2 regions of the Pseudazoarcus sp. NS36 genome follow, and region 2 is predicted to be linked to the other one. Evidence: predicted binding sites of a transcription regulator. Region 2 holds the regulator's gene; the other holds the start of a gene.
The links. Region 2 encodes FNR, which switches genes on or off when oxygen is low (the NO sensors DNR and NnrR bind a similar motif). Its sites were predicted from a motif close to TTGANCTAGNTCAA; they were not measured.
Positions count from the first base shown of each region.

Region 1: the regulator FNR is predicted to act here: its motif matches at 3,053-3,066, upstream of napF (ferredoxin-type protein NapF).

Region 1 covers NZ_BAAKJA010000008.1:48,567-55,502, reverse strand. Annotated here, with positions in the region: gene AC6H0R_RS13445 (PLDc N-terminal domain-containing protein) at 47-229, opposite strand; gene AC6H0R_RS13440 (hypothetical protein) at 353-688, shown strand; gene AC6H0R_RS13435 (DUF1538 domain-containing protein) at 681-2,189, shown strand; gene AC6H0R_RS13430 (P-II family nitrogen regulator) at 2,186-2,533, shown strand; gene AC6H0R_RS13425 (CBS domain-containing protein) at 2,560-2,955, shown strand; gene napF (ferredoxin-type protein NapF) at 3,131-3,616, shown strand; gene AC6H0R_RS13415 (chaperone NapD) at 3,613-3,879, shown strand; gene napA (nitrate reductase catalytic subunit NapA) at 3,876-6,422, shown strand; gene AC6H0R_RS13405 (nitrate reductase cytochrome c-type subunit) at 6,457-6,909, shown strand; gene AC6H0R_RS13400 (NapC/NirT family cytochrome c) at 6,935-6,936, shown strand, end outside.
Region 2 covers NZ_BAAKJA010000002.1:143,291-150,226, forward strand. Annotated here, with positions in the region: gene AC6H0R_RS03760 (GNAT family N-acetyltransferase) at 1-137, shown strand, start outside; gene AC6H0R_RS03765 (heavy-metal-associated domain-containing protein) at 143-352, opposite strand; gene AC6H0R_RS03770 (sulfite exporter TauE/SafE family protein) at 402-1,103, opposite strand; gene hemN (oxygen-independent coproporphyrinogen III oxidase) at 1,168-2,559, opposite strand; gene fnr (fumarate/nitrate reduction transcriptional regulator Fnr) at 2,709-3,413, shown strand; gene AC6H0R_RS03785 (MBL fold metallo-hydrolase RNA specificity domain-containing protein) at 3,424-4,830, opposite strand; gene AC6H0R_RS03790 (universal stress protein) at 4,918-5,361, shown strand; gene AC6H0R_RS03795 (hypothetical protein) at 5,393-5,719, opposite strand; gene AC6H0R_RS03800 (FixH family protein) at 5,834-6,349, opposite strand; gene ccoG (cytochrome c oxidase accessory protein CcoG) at 6,363-6,936, opposite strand, start outside.

The sequences.
Region 1 (6,936 bases), on a different contig from region 2:
ATCCATGAATCGCCGCTATTCCGCCTCCATGGCGGGTCTAGCGCAACTACCTGCCTTTTGGCCCAAGCAGGAACCAGGCGATCAAGCCGACGAAGGGCAGGAACAACAGGATCAGGATCCACAGCAGCTTGGGCACCGGGCCGGCGCTGCTCTTGGCAACCTTGACGATGGCCCAGATGACGATGACCAGCCAGATGAGGCCCAGAATGCCTCCGACTTCCATACCCATGGCGTACTCCAGGTGCGTTCGTGAAGGGCCATGGTACCTGCGGCGGGGCCATTGATGCAGGTCAATGGGGCGTCATCTGACGCATGTATTATCTCCAGGTGTGTTGGCACCGGAACGACCTGCATGAAGATTCGCCTGCTGATCGCGGCCGTTGCCGACGAACTCGAAGAGCGTGCATTTGCCATCGCGCGCAGTGAGGGCGCGCTCGGAGTCACCGTGGCCGACGCGCGCGGATTGGGCTTCCCCGAACACATGAGCTTCTTCGGGCTGACCTATGTCGGCCGCGAGAAGCTACTGATGGTGCTGGCCGAGGCGGACCGGGTGGAGCACATTGCCGAACGCATGAACGTGGAGCTGGGCCTGCTTGCCCCCTTCCAGGGACTGGCCTTCTGCATTGACGTGGAGCACCACGCGGGACTGAACCCACAAGACATCGGAGATGACGCCTCCGATGCGTGAGTTTCTCGAACATCTGAAGCACTCCTTCCGCAATCTGCTGCCGATCATCGCGGTCGTCAGTTTCTTTCAGCTCGTCGTCATGCAGGAGCTGCCCGACGGGCTGGCCAGCATGAGCCTGGGCCTGCTGGTGGTGGTGTTCGGCGTGGCGCTGTTCCTGCAAGGTCTGGAGCTGGGCATCTTCCCGGTCGGCAAAGGGCTCTCGAACGACTTCGCGCGGCGCGGCTCGCTGCCGTTGCTGATGGTCTTCGGCTTCTGCCTGGGCTTCTCGGCCGTGGTCGCCGAACCGGCGCTGATCGCGGTGGCGACCCAGGCCGAAACCATCTCCGAGGGGCGTATAGACGGACTCACGCTGCGTCTGCTGGTGGCGCTGTCGGTCGGCTGCGTGGTGGCCGTCGGCGTGCTGCGCACCATCCTCGGCCAGTCGCTGCACTGGTACATGATCGTGGGCTACGTGCTGGTGGTCTCGGTGACCTTCTTCGCACCGGAGGAAATCGTCGGGCTGGCCTACGATTCGGGCGGGGTCACCACCAACATCGTCACCGTGCCGCTGATCGCGGCGCTCGGCATCGGACTGGCGGCATCGCTGCGCGGGCGCAATCCGCTGATGCACGGCTTCGGGCTGGTGGCGCTGGCGGTGATGGTGCCGATGATCTCGGTGCAGCTCTACGGCATCTGGGTCTACAACTTCGCCGAAGTGACCGACGCAGCGGGGGCCGCCGCCGGCGCTGCGGCCTTTGTCGACGACCAGATCGTGGAGAAGACAGCCGGCAGCGTGGTGCTGGGGATGATCACCGATCTGGCGGGCATGTTCCGCGATGTGGCACCGATCATCATGGTGATTCTGTTCTTCCAGTACATGGTGCTGCAGAAGTCCATTCCGCACCTGCCGCGGGTGATGGTGGGATTCGTGCTGGTCATCATCGGGCTGTATGCCTTCGTCGTCGGCCTCAAGCTGGGCCTGTTCCCGATCGGCACGAGCATGGCCACGCAGCTGGTGGCACTCGATACCTTCCTGTGGGTCTATCTGTTCGCGTTCTCGATCGGCTTTGCCACCACCATGGCCGAGCCGGCGCTGATCGCCATCGGCAGCCAGGCCGAGGAAGCGGCCAAAGGCAAACTCAGCGGCAACCGCATCCGGCTGCTGGTAGCGCTCGGTGTGGCGGTGGGCATCACCATCGGCGTGCATCGCATCATTACCGGTGATTCCATCCACTACTACATCATGGGCGGCTACGCGCTGGTCATTGCGCTGACCGCCCTCGCGCCGAAGTACATCGTGCCGCTGGCCTTCGACCTGGGCGGTGTGACCACGTCGGAAGTCACGGTACCGCTGGTCACCGCGCTGGGCATTGGCCTGGCAACGAATATCGAGGGACGCAACGTGCTGATCGACGGCTTCGGCCTGATCGCATTCGCGTCGATTTTTCCCATCGTGACCGTCATGCTCTACGCGATCATCGCCGAGCGGGTCATGCGTACTGAAGAAGGAGCGACATCGTGAAGTTTTCCGTACTCGTTGCGATCCTCGCCGACGACCTGGAGGACAAGGCCATCGACGTGGCCAAGGAATCCGGCGCGGGCGGCGTCACCATTCTCGATGCACGCGGCATCGGGGCGAACGAAAAGAAGACCTTTTTCGGTCTGACCTACGAGGGCAGCCAGTCGGTGCTGGTATTCGTGCTGGAGAAGAAGCTGTCGCTGGCGGTGATGAAGAACCTCACGCGCGAGCTGGATCTGAAGACCAACAGTCGAGGCGTAGTGTTCACGATCCCGCTCGAACACATCGCCGGCATCGACATGGGCCAGATCACGCTGTTCGAGGAAAAACTCAAGGACGACATCTGAGGCTGAAACAGCCCGAGGAGGAAAACATGCTGGTCAAGGACATCATGGTGCGCGAAGTGGCCACCATCTCGCCGCTTGCAACCATCCGCCAGGCCATGCGGGTGATGAAGGAAAAGAAGGTCAAGGCACTCGCCGTGGAGAAGCGCCACCCGCACGACGCTTTCGGCCTGATCACCTACAACAACATCCTCAAGGCCATCGTCGCCGAGGAAGGCGACATCGACCTGCTCAACGTGTACGACATCTGCGCCAAACCGGCGCTGACCGTCTCACGCGAGCTGGAGGTCAAGCACGCCGCCAAACTGATGACCAACTTCGATATCCGCCGCGTGCTGGTCACCGCCGACAACGAGCTGGTGGGTATCGTGACCATGAGCGACATCGTCGGCGCCCTGGTCAACATCGCCGACGAAATGGGCTGAGTCCGACCTTCACGAAAAGCTCCATGGAAACAAGTGGCTTGGCGATCCTCCCGCGCAGGCGGCGCTCAGCCGGTTGCACCAAAACCGTGCATCTGAATTGATCCAGCGCAAAGCGTGACCTACGGTGAAGGGGTCCAATTGGACCTCATCAACCGCAAGGCTGTGCCGCGCTGACATGACGGTTTCAAGACGAGGATTCCTGCGCGGGCAACTCCACCCCGCCCGTAGTGACACCCGCCCGCCCTGGGCGATTGGTGCCCTTGCGTTTGAGCAGGCCTGTACGCGCTGCGGCGCCTGTATCGAAGCCTGTCCCCAATCCATTCTCAAACCCGGCGACGGCGGCTTTCCGCGTGTCGATTTCGGCGTGGCCGGCTGCAGCTTCTGCGGCGACTGTGTGACGGCCTGTGAGCCGCAGGCGTTGCGCCGCCTCAAGCTCAGCGCAGCGTGGTTTCTGCGCCCGCAGATTTCAGCAGCCTGTCTGCCGCACAACGGCGTCGAATGCCGCGTCTGCGGCGAGGCCTGCGAGACCAGTGCCATCCGTTTCCGACCGCGTCTGGGTGGCTCCCCGATTCCCGAAGTGCTGACCGAGGCCTGTACCGGCTGCGGCGGCTGTGTTGCGCCCTGCCCGGTCGGCGCCATCGCCATGGAGAACCCGCAATGAAGATCGTAAGCCTGGTGGTCAAGGCGAAGCCCGAGCACTTCCCCGAGCTGGAAAAAACCCTGCGCGCCATCCCCGGCGTGCAGCTGCATGGCGAATCCACCGAGAGCGGCCAGATCGTCGTCACCGTCGAAGACGGTGAGGGCTATTCAGTGACCGACTCGATCCTCGCGGTGAACCTCGCCCAACACGTGCTGAGCATCACGCTCGCCTACGAATACACCGACGAAGGGCAAGCCGAAGTTCCGGAACCCCAGGAGACATGACCATGGATCGACGCGATTTCATCAAGACGCAGGCCGTAGCGGCCGCTGCGGCCACCGCCGGCATCGGCATTCCGGTGGTCGTGCACGCGCAGCAGGCCGGCTCCCCAGCAACCCGTGTGCGCTGGGACAAAGCCGCCTGTCGCTTCTGCGGCGTGGGCTGTTCGGTGCTGGTCGGCGTGCAGGACAACCGCGTGGTGGGCACCCAGGGCGACCCGGATTCGCCGGTCAACCGCGGCCTGAACTGCATCAAGGGCTACTTCCTGTCCAAGATCATGTACGGCTCGGACCGCCTGACCCAGCCGCTGCTGCGCATGCGCGGCGGGCAGTACGCCAAGGACGGCGAATTCACGCCGATTTCGTGGGATCAGGCCTTCGACATCATGGCCGAGAAGTGGAAGGCCGCGCTCAAGACCCACGGCCCGCGCTCGGTCGGCATGTTCGGCTCCGGCCAATGGACCATCTGGGAAGGCTACGCCGCGTCGAAACTGCACAAGGCGGGCTTCCGCAGCAACAACCTCGACCCCAACGCGCGCCACTGCATGGCCTCGGCCGTGACCGGCTTCATGCGCACTTTCGGCATGGACGAGCCGATGGGCTGCTACGACGACATCGAGAACGCCGATGCCTTCGTGCTATGGGGCAGCAACATGGCCGAGATGCACCCGATCCTGTGGAGCCGCATCACCGATCGCCGTCTGAGCCATCCGGGCTGCGAGGTGCATGTGCTGTCGACCTTCGAGCACCGCTCCTTCGAACTGGCCGACAACGGCATGATCTTCGCGCCGCACACCGATCTGGCGCTGCTCAACTTCATCTGTCACCACATCATCTCGACCGGCAAGGTGAATAAGGAATTCGTCGCCAGGCACGTCAAGTTCCGCCGCGGCGAAACCGACATCGGCTTCGGCCTGCGCCCGGATCACCCGCTGGAAGCCAAGGCGACCAACAACGGTTACGCCGGCGCCGACGGCAAGCCCAAGGGCAACCCGAGCGCATCCGAAGAGATGAGCTTCGAGGAGTTCGCCAAATACGTCTCCGACTACACGGTGGACAAGGTCTCGAAGCTTTCCGGCGTGCCGCGCGCCAACCTGATCCGCATGGCCGAGGCCTATGCCGACCCGAAGAAAAAGGTGACCTCGTTCTGGACCATGGGCTTCAACCAGCACACCCGCGGCACCTGGGTGAACAACATGATCTACAACGTGCATCTGCTGGTCGGCAAGATCGCCGAGCCCGGCAACAGCCCGTTCTCGCTGACCGGCCAGCCCTCGGCCTGCGGCACCGCGCGCGAAGTGGGCACCTTTGCCCACCGCCTGCCGGCCGACATGGTCGTGACCAACCCCAAGCACCGCGAATTTGCCGAGAACGTCTGGAATCTGCCGGCCGGCACCATCCCCGACCAGGTCGGCTTTCACGCCGTGGCACAGAGCCGCGCGCTCAAGGACGGCGTGCTCAAGTGCTACTGGACCAGCACCACCAACAACATGCAGGCCGGCCCGAACATCAACGAAGAGGTCTATCCCGGCTGGCGCAACCCGGACACTTTCATTGTGGTGTCCGACGTCTACCCCACCGTCTCCGCGCTGTCGGCGGATCTGATCCTGCCCTCGGCGATGTGGACCGAAAAGGAAGGCGCCTACGGCAACGCAGAGCGTCGCACCCAGTTCTGGCGCCAGCAGGTGCGGGCGCCGGGCGAGTCGCGCAGCGACCTTTGGCAGTACATGGAGTTCTCCAAGCGCTTCAAGGTCGAGGACGTGTGGCCCGCCGACCTCATCGCCAAGAAACCCGAGGTGCGCGGCAAGACGCTGTACGACGTGCTGTTCGCCAACGGTCAGGTCAACAAATTCCCGCTGTCGGACGTGGCCAAGGTCAATGCCCACGCTTGGGCCGGCTACATGAACGACGAATCAAAAGCCTACGGCTACTACGTGCAGAAAGGCCTGTTCGAGGAGTACGCCCGCTTCACGCGCGGCAAGGCCCACGACCTCGCTGACTTCGACGCCTACCACGTCGAACACGGCATGCGCTGGCCGGTGGTCGACGGCAAGGAAACGCTGTGGCGCTACCGCGAAGGCTACGACCCCTACGTCAAGGCCGGGGAAGGCGTGCGCTTCTATGGCCACCCGGACGGCCGCGCCATTGTCTTTGCGCTGCCCTACCAGGAGCCGCACGAAAAGCCGGACGCCGAGTACGACCTGTGGCTGTGCACCGGCCGCGTGCTGGAGCACTGGCACACCGGCTCGATGACACGCCGCGTGCCGGAACTGCACCGCGCCGTGCCTCAGGCGCAGATCTTCATGCACCCCGAGGACGCCCAGAAGCGCGGGCTGCAGCGCGGCATGGCGATCAAGGTGCAATCCAGGCGCGGCGAGATCGTCGCCCAGCTCGAAACCCGGGGTCGCAACAAGCCGCCGAAGGGGCTGATCTTCATCCCGTTCTTCGACGAAGGCCGGCTGGTGAACAAGCTGATCCAGGACGCGACCTGCCCGATCTCCAAGGAAACCGACTTCAAGAAATGTCCTGTGCGGGTGGAGCGGGCCTGAGCCCCCACGCGACACCGAATTCACGGAGCACACCATGAAAAAGAACACCCGAATCCTGCTGGCAACGCTGGGGGCCGCGCTGGCGCTCACCCTGATCGGCATTCCGCAGGCCATCGCGCAGGCTGTGAGCAGCGTGCGCGGCGCCGACGTATCCGCGCCGGAACTGGCACCGGGGCAATACCGGGTGATGCCGGACGGCCCGCCGCTGCCGCGCGACTACATTCAGCAACCGCCGCTGGTGCCGCACAAGGTCGAGGGCTACGAGGTCTCGCTGAACTTCAACAAGTGCATGGATTGCCACTCCTGGACGCGCTACCGCGCGTCCGGTGCGACCAAGGTCAGCGTCACGCACTTCAAGGACCGCGACGCCAACGAGCTCTCGAACATCTCGCCGCGCCGCTACTTCTGCCTGCAGTGCCACGTGCCGCAGACCGATGCCCGTCCGCTGGTCGAAAACACCTTCAAGCCCGCCACCGGCGTGCGCTGAACGGCCACGTCAGGGAGACAAGCAAAT
Region 2 (6,936 bases):
CGCGCTCGGCACACTGGCTGCGCGATGAACGCTTCGCAGACGCGGTAGACCGCTTTCTGGCGCGAGAGACCGAGGGGATCGGGTTCTATCTGGATGAGCTGTCGGAGCGCTCACCGTTCAGGCTCGACAAAAGCTGAGCCGCTCAGGCTGCAGCGTCAAAACCGGCGTCGGTGATGGCCTGACGCAAGTCCTCGACGGTAATCCGGGCCGGGTCGAACTCGACGCGGGCTTCAGCCTCTTCGAGATGAACCTCGGCCTCGAAGACGCCGGGCAAGGCCTTCAGCACCCCGGTCACATTGCGCACACAACCGCCACAGCTCATCCCGTCTACGCGAATCGTCACTTCACTCATGCCCTGACTCCTGCGTTTGCCTGACATTGCACCGCACAAAAATGCGGCGTCAGCATATCACGCCACTCCACAGCTGCCCGCCCAGATGCGGCGCATGGTAGAGCCCGAATACGCCAAAGCCGAGCACCAGCAGACCGGCTGCAAGGCGCACACGGGTATTGCGGGTGAGATCGCGAAAGCGCTTGAACAACATGCCGGCAAGCATCAGGTTGGGCAAGGTTCCCAGACCGAAGGCCAGCATCAGCCCGGCGCCGCGACCGGCCGAGCCGGTGACCAGCGCCGTTGTCAGCACGCTGTACACAAGTCCACAGGGCAGAAAACCCCACAACAAACCCAGCGGCAGCGCGCGCCCCACCGTGCGTGCCGGCAGAAAGCGCGCGGTGAAAGGCTGGACACGTCGCCAGATCACACCTCCCGCGCGCTCAAGCGGCTTGAGCAACTGCGTGATACCGGTCAGATAGAGCCCGAGCAGGATCAGCATGATGTTGGCCGCCACGTACAAGCCAAGCTGCACCGGCAACACATCGCCGAACAGCATCCCTGCACTGCCGATGGCACCGGCCAGGCCGCCCAGAGCGGTATAGGTGCTGATGCGCCCGAGGTTGTAGGCAAGATGGATGGGCCACTGACGCGCAGACTTCCCCGGCATCTGTACCGACAGCGCGCCGACGATGCCGCCGCACATGGCAACACAATGCGTACCGCCGAGCAGGCCGATCAGGAAGACCGCGATGTAACCGGTTTCAGGCATGAAAATAGGAGGGAACAACGATGCAAGGCGCGAGTATACCCGCCGGCGTCGCGCCGGGCCGGACTCAGATCACGCGGGAGTAACGTTTGCGTTCCCGGTCAGCACGCAGATAGCGATCGAACACCATGGCGATGACGCGCACCAGCATGCGGCCGGCGGGCTGAACGGCAATCCAGCCGTCGCTGATCTCGAGCAAGCCGGCCGCCTGCATTTCGCGCAAATCGGCCAGCTCTTCAGCAAAGTATTCGTCGAAGCGGATCAGGTGCGCGATCTCGATGGACTCGATCGAGAGTTCAAAATGGCACATCAGCGCCTGGATGATGGCGCGGCGCAGCACATCGTCGGCAGACAGCTCGATACCGCGCATCACCGGCAGCTCGTCACGATCCAGCGCGTCGTAGTAGTCGTCGATGACCTTGTGGTTCTGGGCGTAGACCGGACCGATGCTGGCGATGGCCGAAACGCCGAAGGCCAGCAGATCGCACTCGGACTGTGTCGAATAGCCCTGGAAGTTGCGGTGCAGACGGCCCTGGCGCTGCGCCACGGCGAGTTCATCGTCGGGCCGCGCGAAGTGATCCATGCCGATATAGACGTAGCCCGCCTCGGTCAGCCGCCGGATGGCCAGTTGCAGGATCTGCAGTTTGCCGTCGGGATCGGGCAGTAGCGCGGCGTCGATACGCCGCTGCGGCTTGAAGGTGGCCGGCAGGTGAGCGTAGCTGTAGAGCGAAATGCGATCCGGTGCCAGTTCGATGACCTGTTTCAGCGTGCGGTTGAAGCGGATCACGTTCTGCTTCGGCAGGCCGTAGATCAGGTCGATGCTGACCGAGCGGAAACCCGTGGCGCGCGCGGCGTCGAGCACCAGGCGCGTCTCTTCGTAGCTCTGGATGCGATTGACGGCCTTCTGCACATCGGGATCAAAGTCCTGCACGCCGAGGCTCATGCGGTTGAAGCCCAGCTCGGCGAGCAGCGCGACGGTCTCGAAATCAACCTTGCGCGGGTCGACTTCGATCGAATACTCCCCACCCGGCTTGAGCGTGAAGTGCTTGCGTACCGACTCCATCAGTCCGCGCATTTCGTCATGCGACAGAAAAGTCGGCGTACCGCCGCCCAGGTGCAGTTGCGTGACCTCGCGGCTGCCCTCGATATGGGCCGCCTGCAGTGCAATTTCCTTGGCGAGATACTTGAGGTACCTGCCCGAGCGGCCGTGGTCCTTGGTGATGATCTTGTTGCAGCCGCAGTAGTAGCAGATGGTGTTGCAGAACGGGATATGAAAATACAGCGAGAGCGGACGCACCACCCCACCCACGCTGCGCTTGTGCAGCCACTGCTCCAGCCCCTGCGCGTCGAAGGCTTCAACAAAGCGATCGGCCGTAGGGTAGGATGTGTACCGTGGTCCGCTGACGTCGAAGCGACGGATCAGATCGGGATCGAAGACGACCGGCTGGTGGATATCCATGGGAGTAGTTTCCTGCATGGTTTCCACGATCCCGGATTCCGGCCCGGACCGCTTTGACGTGTATCAAACGCATGCGCGAATGGCGCTGCATGTCTATGGAGTGGCCACACGCAGTGACCAAAGCGACGGTTCCAATCAGCGCCCCCGCCATGCGCGCTGCCTGCTCACAGTGCAATCTCCATGAGTTGTGTCTTCCGGTCGGCATGTCCGCCGAGGAGATCGAGCGGCTCGACAACCTGGTCGGCGCACGCCGCAAGATCCGCAAGGGCCAGCACCTCTACCGTTCGGGCGACGCCTTCGACGCGATCTACGCCATCCGCGTCGGCTGGTTCAAGACCGACGTGCTGCTGGAGGACGGCCGCGAACAGGTCACCGGCTTCCAGATGACGGGCGAGATGCTCGGACTGGACGGCATCAGCACCGAAACCCATAGCTGCAACGCGGTCGCACTCGAAGACAGCGAGGTGTGCGTACTTCCGTACAGCCAGCTCGAAGAACTGTCCCGCGAGGTCGAAGGGCTGCAGCATCAGTTCCACAAGGTCATGAGCCGCGAGATCGTGCGCGACCACGGCGTGATGATGCTGCTCGGCTCGATGCGGGCGGAAGAGCGGCTGGCCGCCTTTCTGATGAATCTGTCGCAACGCTTCAATGCGCGCGGCTTTTCTCCGGCCGAGTTCAACCTGCGCATGACCCGCGACGAGATCGGCTCCTACCTCGGGCTCAAACTCGAAACCGTGTCGCGCGCCTTCTCGCGCTTCCAGGACGAAGGGTTGATCACGGTGCAGCAGAAGCACATCCGCATCATCGATCAAGCCGGCTTGCGCCGCCTCATCCAGCTGTCCGGCAGTCGCTAGCGCCTCGCGCTCATTCGAGCGGCTCCACCACACCAGGCTCCGCCACCCGCACCGTCCACCCCAGACGCTGACGCATCGCATCGCCCAGTGCCTGCGCAGCGTTGCTCTCGCCGTGCACGACAAAGGCCTTGCGGGGGGCCCGCTCAAAGCCCCCCATCCACGCCAGCAGGGATGGCTGGTCGGCATGCGCCGACAGCCCGCCGATGGTATGCACCGATGCACGCACCGGCACCCGTTCGCCAAACAGGCTCACGGATCGAGCCCCATCGACCAGGCGACGCCCCAGCGTACCGCCTGCCTGAAAGCCGCAGATCACCACGCTGCATTCGGGGCGCGGGAGATTGTGGGCGAGATGGTGCTTGATGCGCCCCGCCTCACACATGCCACTGGCCGAAATGATGACCAGGCCGCGCTTGCGCGCATTGAGCGCAATCGACTCCTCCACGTCGGACACGAAACGGATGGCGAAACGCTCGGGGTGAGCCAGCGCCCAGTCGCGCAGACGGAGTGTCTCGGCATCCCACAGGGCGTCATGCTCGAGCGTGACCTCGGTCACCGCAGAGGCCATCGGAGAATCAACGACGACCTCCAGCCGCGACACCCGCCCTCGCCGCACCAGATCGGCGAGCATGTAGATGACCTCTTGCGTGCGACCGACTGCAAAGGCCGGAATGACCACGTTGCCGCCGCGACGCTCCAGCGTGTCCTGCAGGACGTGCACCAGTTCGTCTTCCGTCTGCGGCAGCGAACGGTGGGCCCGATCTCCGTAGGTGGATTCAACGACCAGATAGTCGGCATGCTTCACGGGTGCCGGATCGCGCAAGACCGGACGCGCATGCATGCCCAGGTCGCCGGAGAATACGATGCGCCGCGTGCCACCCGCGCACGACAGGTCGACCTCGATAATGGCTGAACCCAGAATGTGGCCAGCTTCACGAAAACGCACGTCAACGCCGTCCATGGGCGAAAACGGCGTTTCGTACGGATGCGCCCGCAAGTGGCCGAGACTCGCACGCGCCTGCTCTACGGTATATAGCGGCGCGGCATTTGACAGACTGCGCCGGTTGCGCGACCGCGAGCGCCGGTTGGCCCACTCGGTCTCCTTCTCCTGAATATGGCCGGCATCAAGCAACATGATGCCGAGCAGATCAGCTGTAGCCTCGGTCACATACACCGGGCCACGCCAACCCAGCGCGACCAGCCTGGGCAGCAGGCCCGCATGATCAAGATGGGCATGAGTGAGCAGAACAAAATCGATGCTCTTGAGGCTGAAATCCAGCGCGCGCAAGTTCTTCAGCCCGGCATTGCGACCGCCCTGGAACATGCCGCAATCGACGAGAAAACATCCGCCGTCCCAGGTCACTCTGGCGCACGAACCGGTCACTTCGCCGGCCGCACCGTGAAATTCGATCTGCATCAAGGCCTCCGGGGACATTGCCTGCCGCAAGAGCTGGCGGGGCATGGCTATAATGCCATCATCCCAATCCGGTATTGGAGTTGCGCCATGTTCCAGCACATTCTCGTCCCGACGGACGGATCCGAACTCTCGCAGACAACGGTCGAAAAGGCCGTACGCTTTGCCGCCGAGATCAGCGCCCGCATCACTTTCTATTATGCCCAGCCTGATTTCCCGATGCCGATCTACGGGGAAGGCGCGCTGATCGACCCGACCACACCGGAGCAATTCGCCCAGTCGGCGTCCGCCGAGGCCAAGCTCATTCTGGATCGGGCCGAGGCATCCGCAAAGGCCGCCGGCGTCTCGGCGGATACGGATTCGGGGGTGTGCGAGGTACCATACGAGGGCATCATCGAGGCCGCAGAGCGCCACGAGTGCGACCTGATCTTCATGGCTTCGCACGGGCGCAAAGGCTTGGCCGGACTGCTACTGGGCAGCGAGACCCAGAAAGTGCTCTCGCACAGCAAGATTCCGGTGTTGATCTATCGCTGAAACAAAAAACGGCCCGAAACGGGCCGTTTTCTTATCCGTGGACGTGGTGATGTGGGTGCAGACCAGCCTCCATCCGACGCGATTTCGGTGTACCTGAGGCGCGCGGCTTGCGCGTCGGAACCGACTTAGGCGGATCTGCGCTCACCGGCTTGCCGACCAGATACAGCGTCAACAGACTGGAAGCGGCGCACAAGGCCCAGAAACCGAAGAAGCCGATCGAATAGGTAGCGATCGGCGAGAACTCGACGATTTCCCCGAACAGATACAACTCACGCGGATTGACCAGCGTGAAGAACAGCGTCACCGCAACACCGGCGACCAGAAACGAAGGCCACAGCACCAGGATCCATCTGATCATTTGCGATTCCTCCTCGCACGACCGGACTCCTACGCCCGCGCTGCCCGCTCTGGAGGCCGGCATGCGCAAACTCCGCCACTTCGGGATTCAGTATGTGCCTGAAGTGACGAAGAATCAAACGCCGTACGGGAGGATGCGAACCTGCGTTTCATCGGGGATGCGCACATCTCCATGCAGCCGCCACGCACGCTCCGGGTCCTCGATCTGGACGTGCCAGCGTCCCAGCGACATCGGCGCAATCGGCCCGGCATACTGCCCATCCACGCGCGAGAGACGCAGCACCTGATCAAAGCCCGCGCGCGTGGGATGGATGATCGTGACGATCAGTTCGGACGGCAGTTCAACGCCGTCGTTGGCGTCGAGCGCGATGCGGATATCCTCCGCACGGACGCCGACGTTCGCAGCCAGCCCCTGATCCGCCGCCACCACCGAACGGGCGATGGTCTGGTCGATCGCGCGGCCCTGACGGTAATAGTCATCCACCACCAGACCATCATTGGTCGTGATGGCGAAGTACAGCAGCATGCTGCCAAGCATGATCGAGATGCCCGGCATCACCATCAGCAGCCAGGGCCAGCGCTGCTTGTACCAGGGAGTCGGGTCGTAGCCAGGGTCCGTACGGGTGTTCATCTGCTCATCCTGATCATTGCGGCATGATGAAGGTGGTCTGCTCACGTACCTTCAAGTCTTCCGCGGTCACTTCAAAAACAATCTCATGCACGCCCGGTGGAACCGCATCATAGGGCACACGTACATTGACCGAGACCGACTCGATTCCGGCCGACGGCAGCAACGCCAGCGTCGAGCCGACAAGCTGCGCACCTTCAATACCGCTTACATCGACGAGCACTTCGCGCGGAAGTTCGGTCATGTTCATGATCTGCAGACGGTAGACGTTCTCGATCATGCCGCCTTCGACCTCGCGCGCCAGCGCCGCGCGGTCGCGGATGATGTCTACCCGCATGTCCGGGCGCAGCACCAGCGCAGCCAGGGTCGCCGAACAGATCACGACCAGCAAGGCCGCATACACCAGAATGCGCGGGCGCAGGATATGCGCAATGATGTCCTTGCGCGTCCAGTGCTGTTTGACGGCGTTTTCCGTGGAATACCGGATCAGGCCGCGCTCGTAGCCCATACGATCCATGACGTCGTCACAGCCGTCGATACAGGCACCACAGCCGATGCACTCGTATTGCAGGCCGTCGCGGATGTCGATG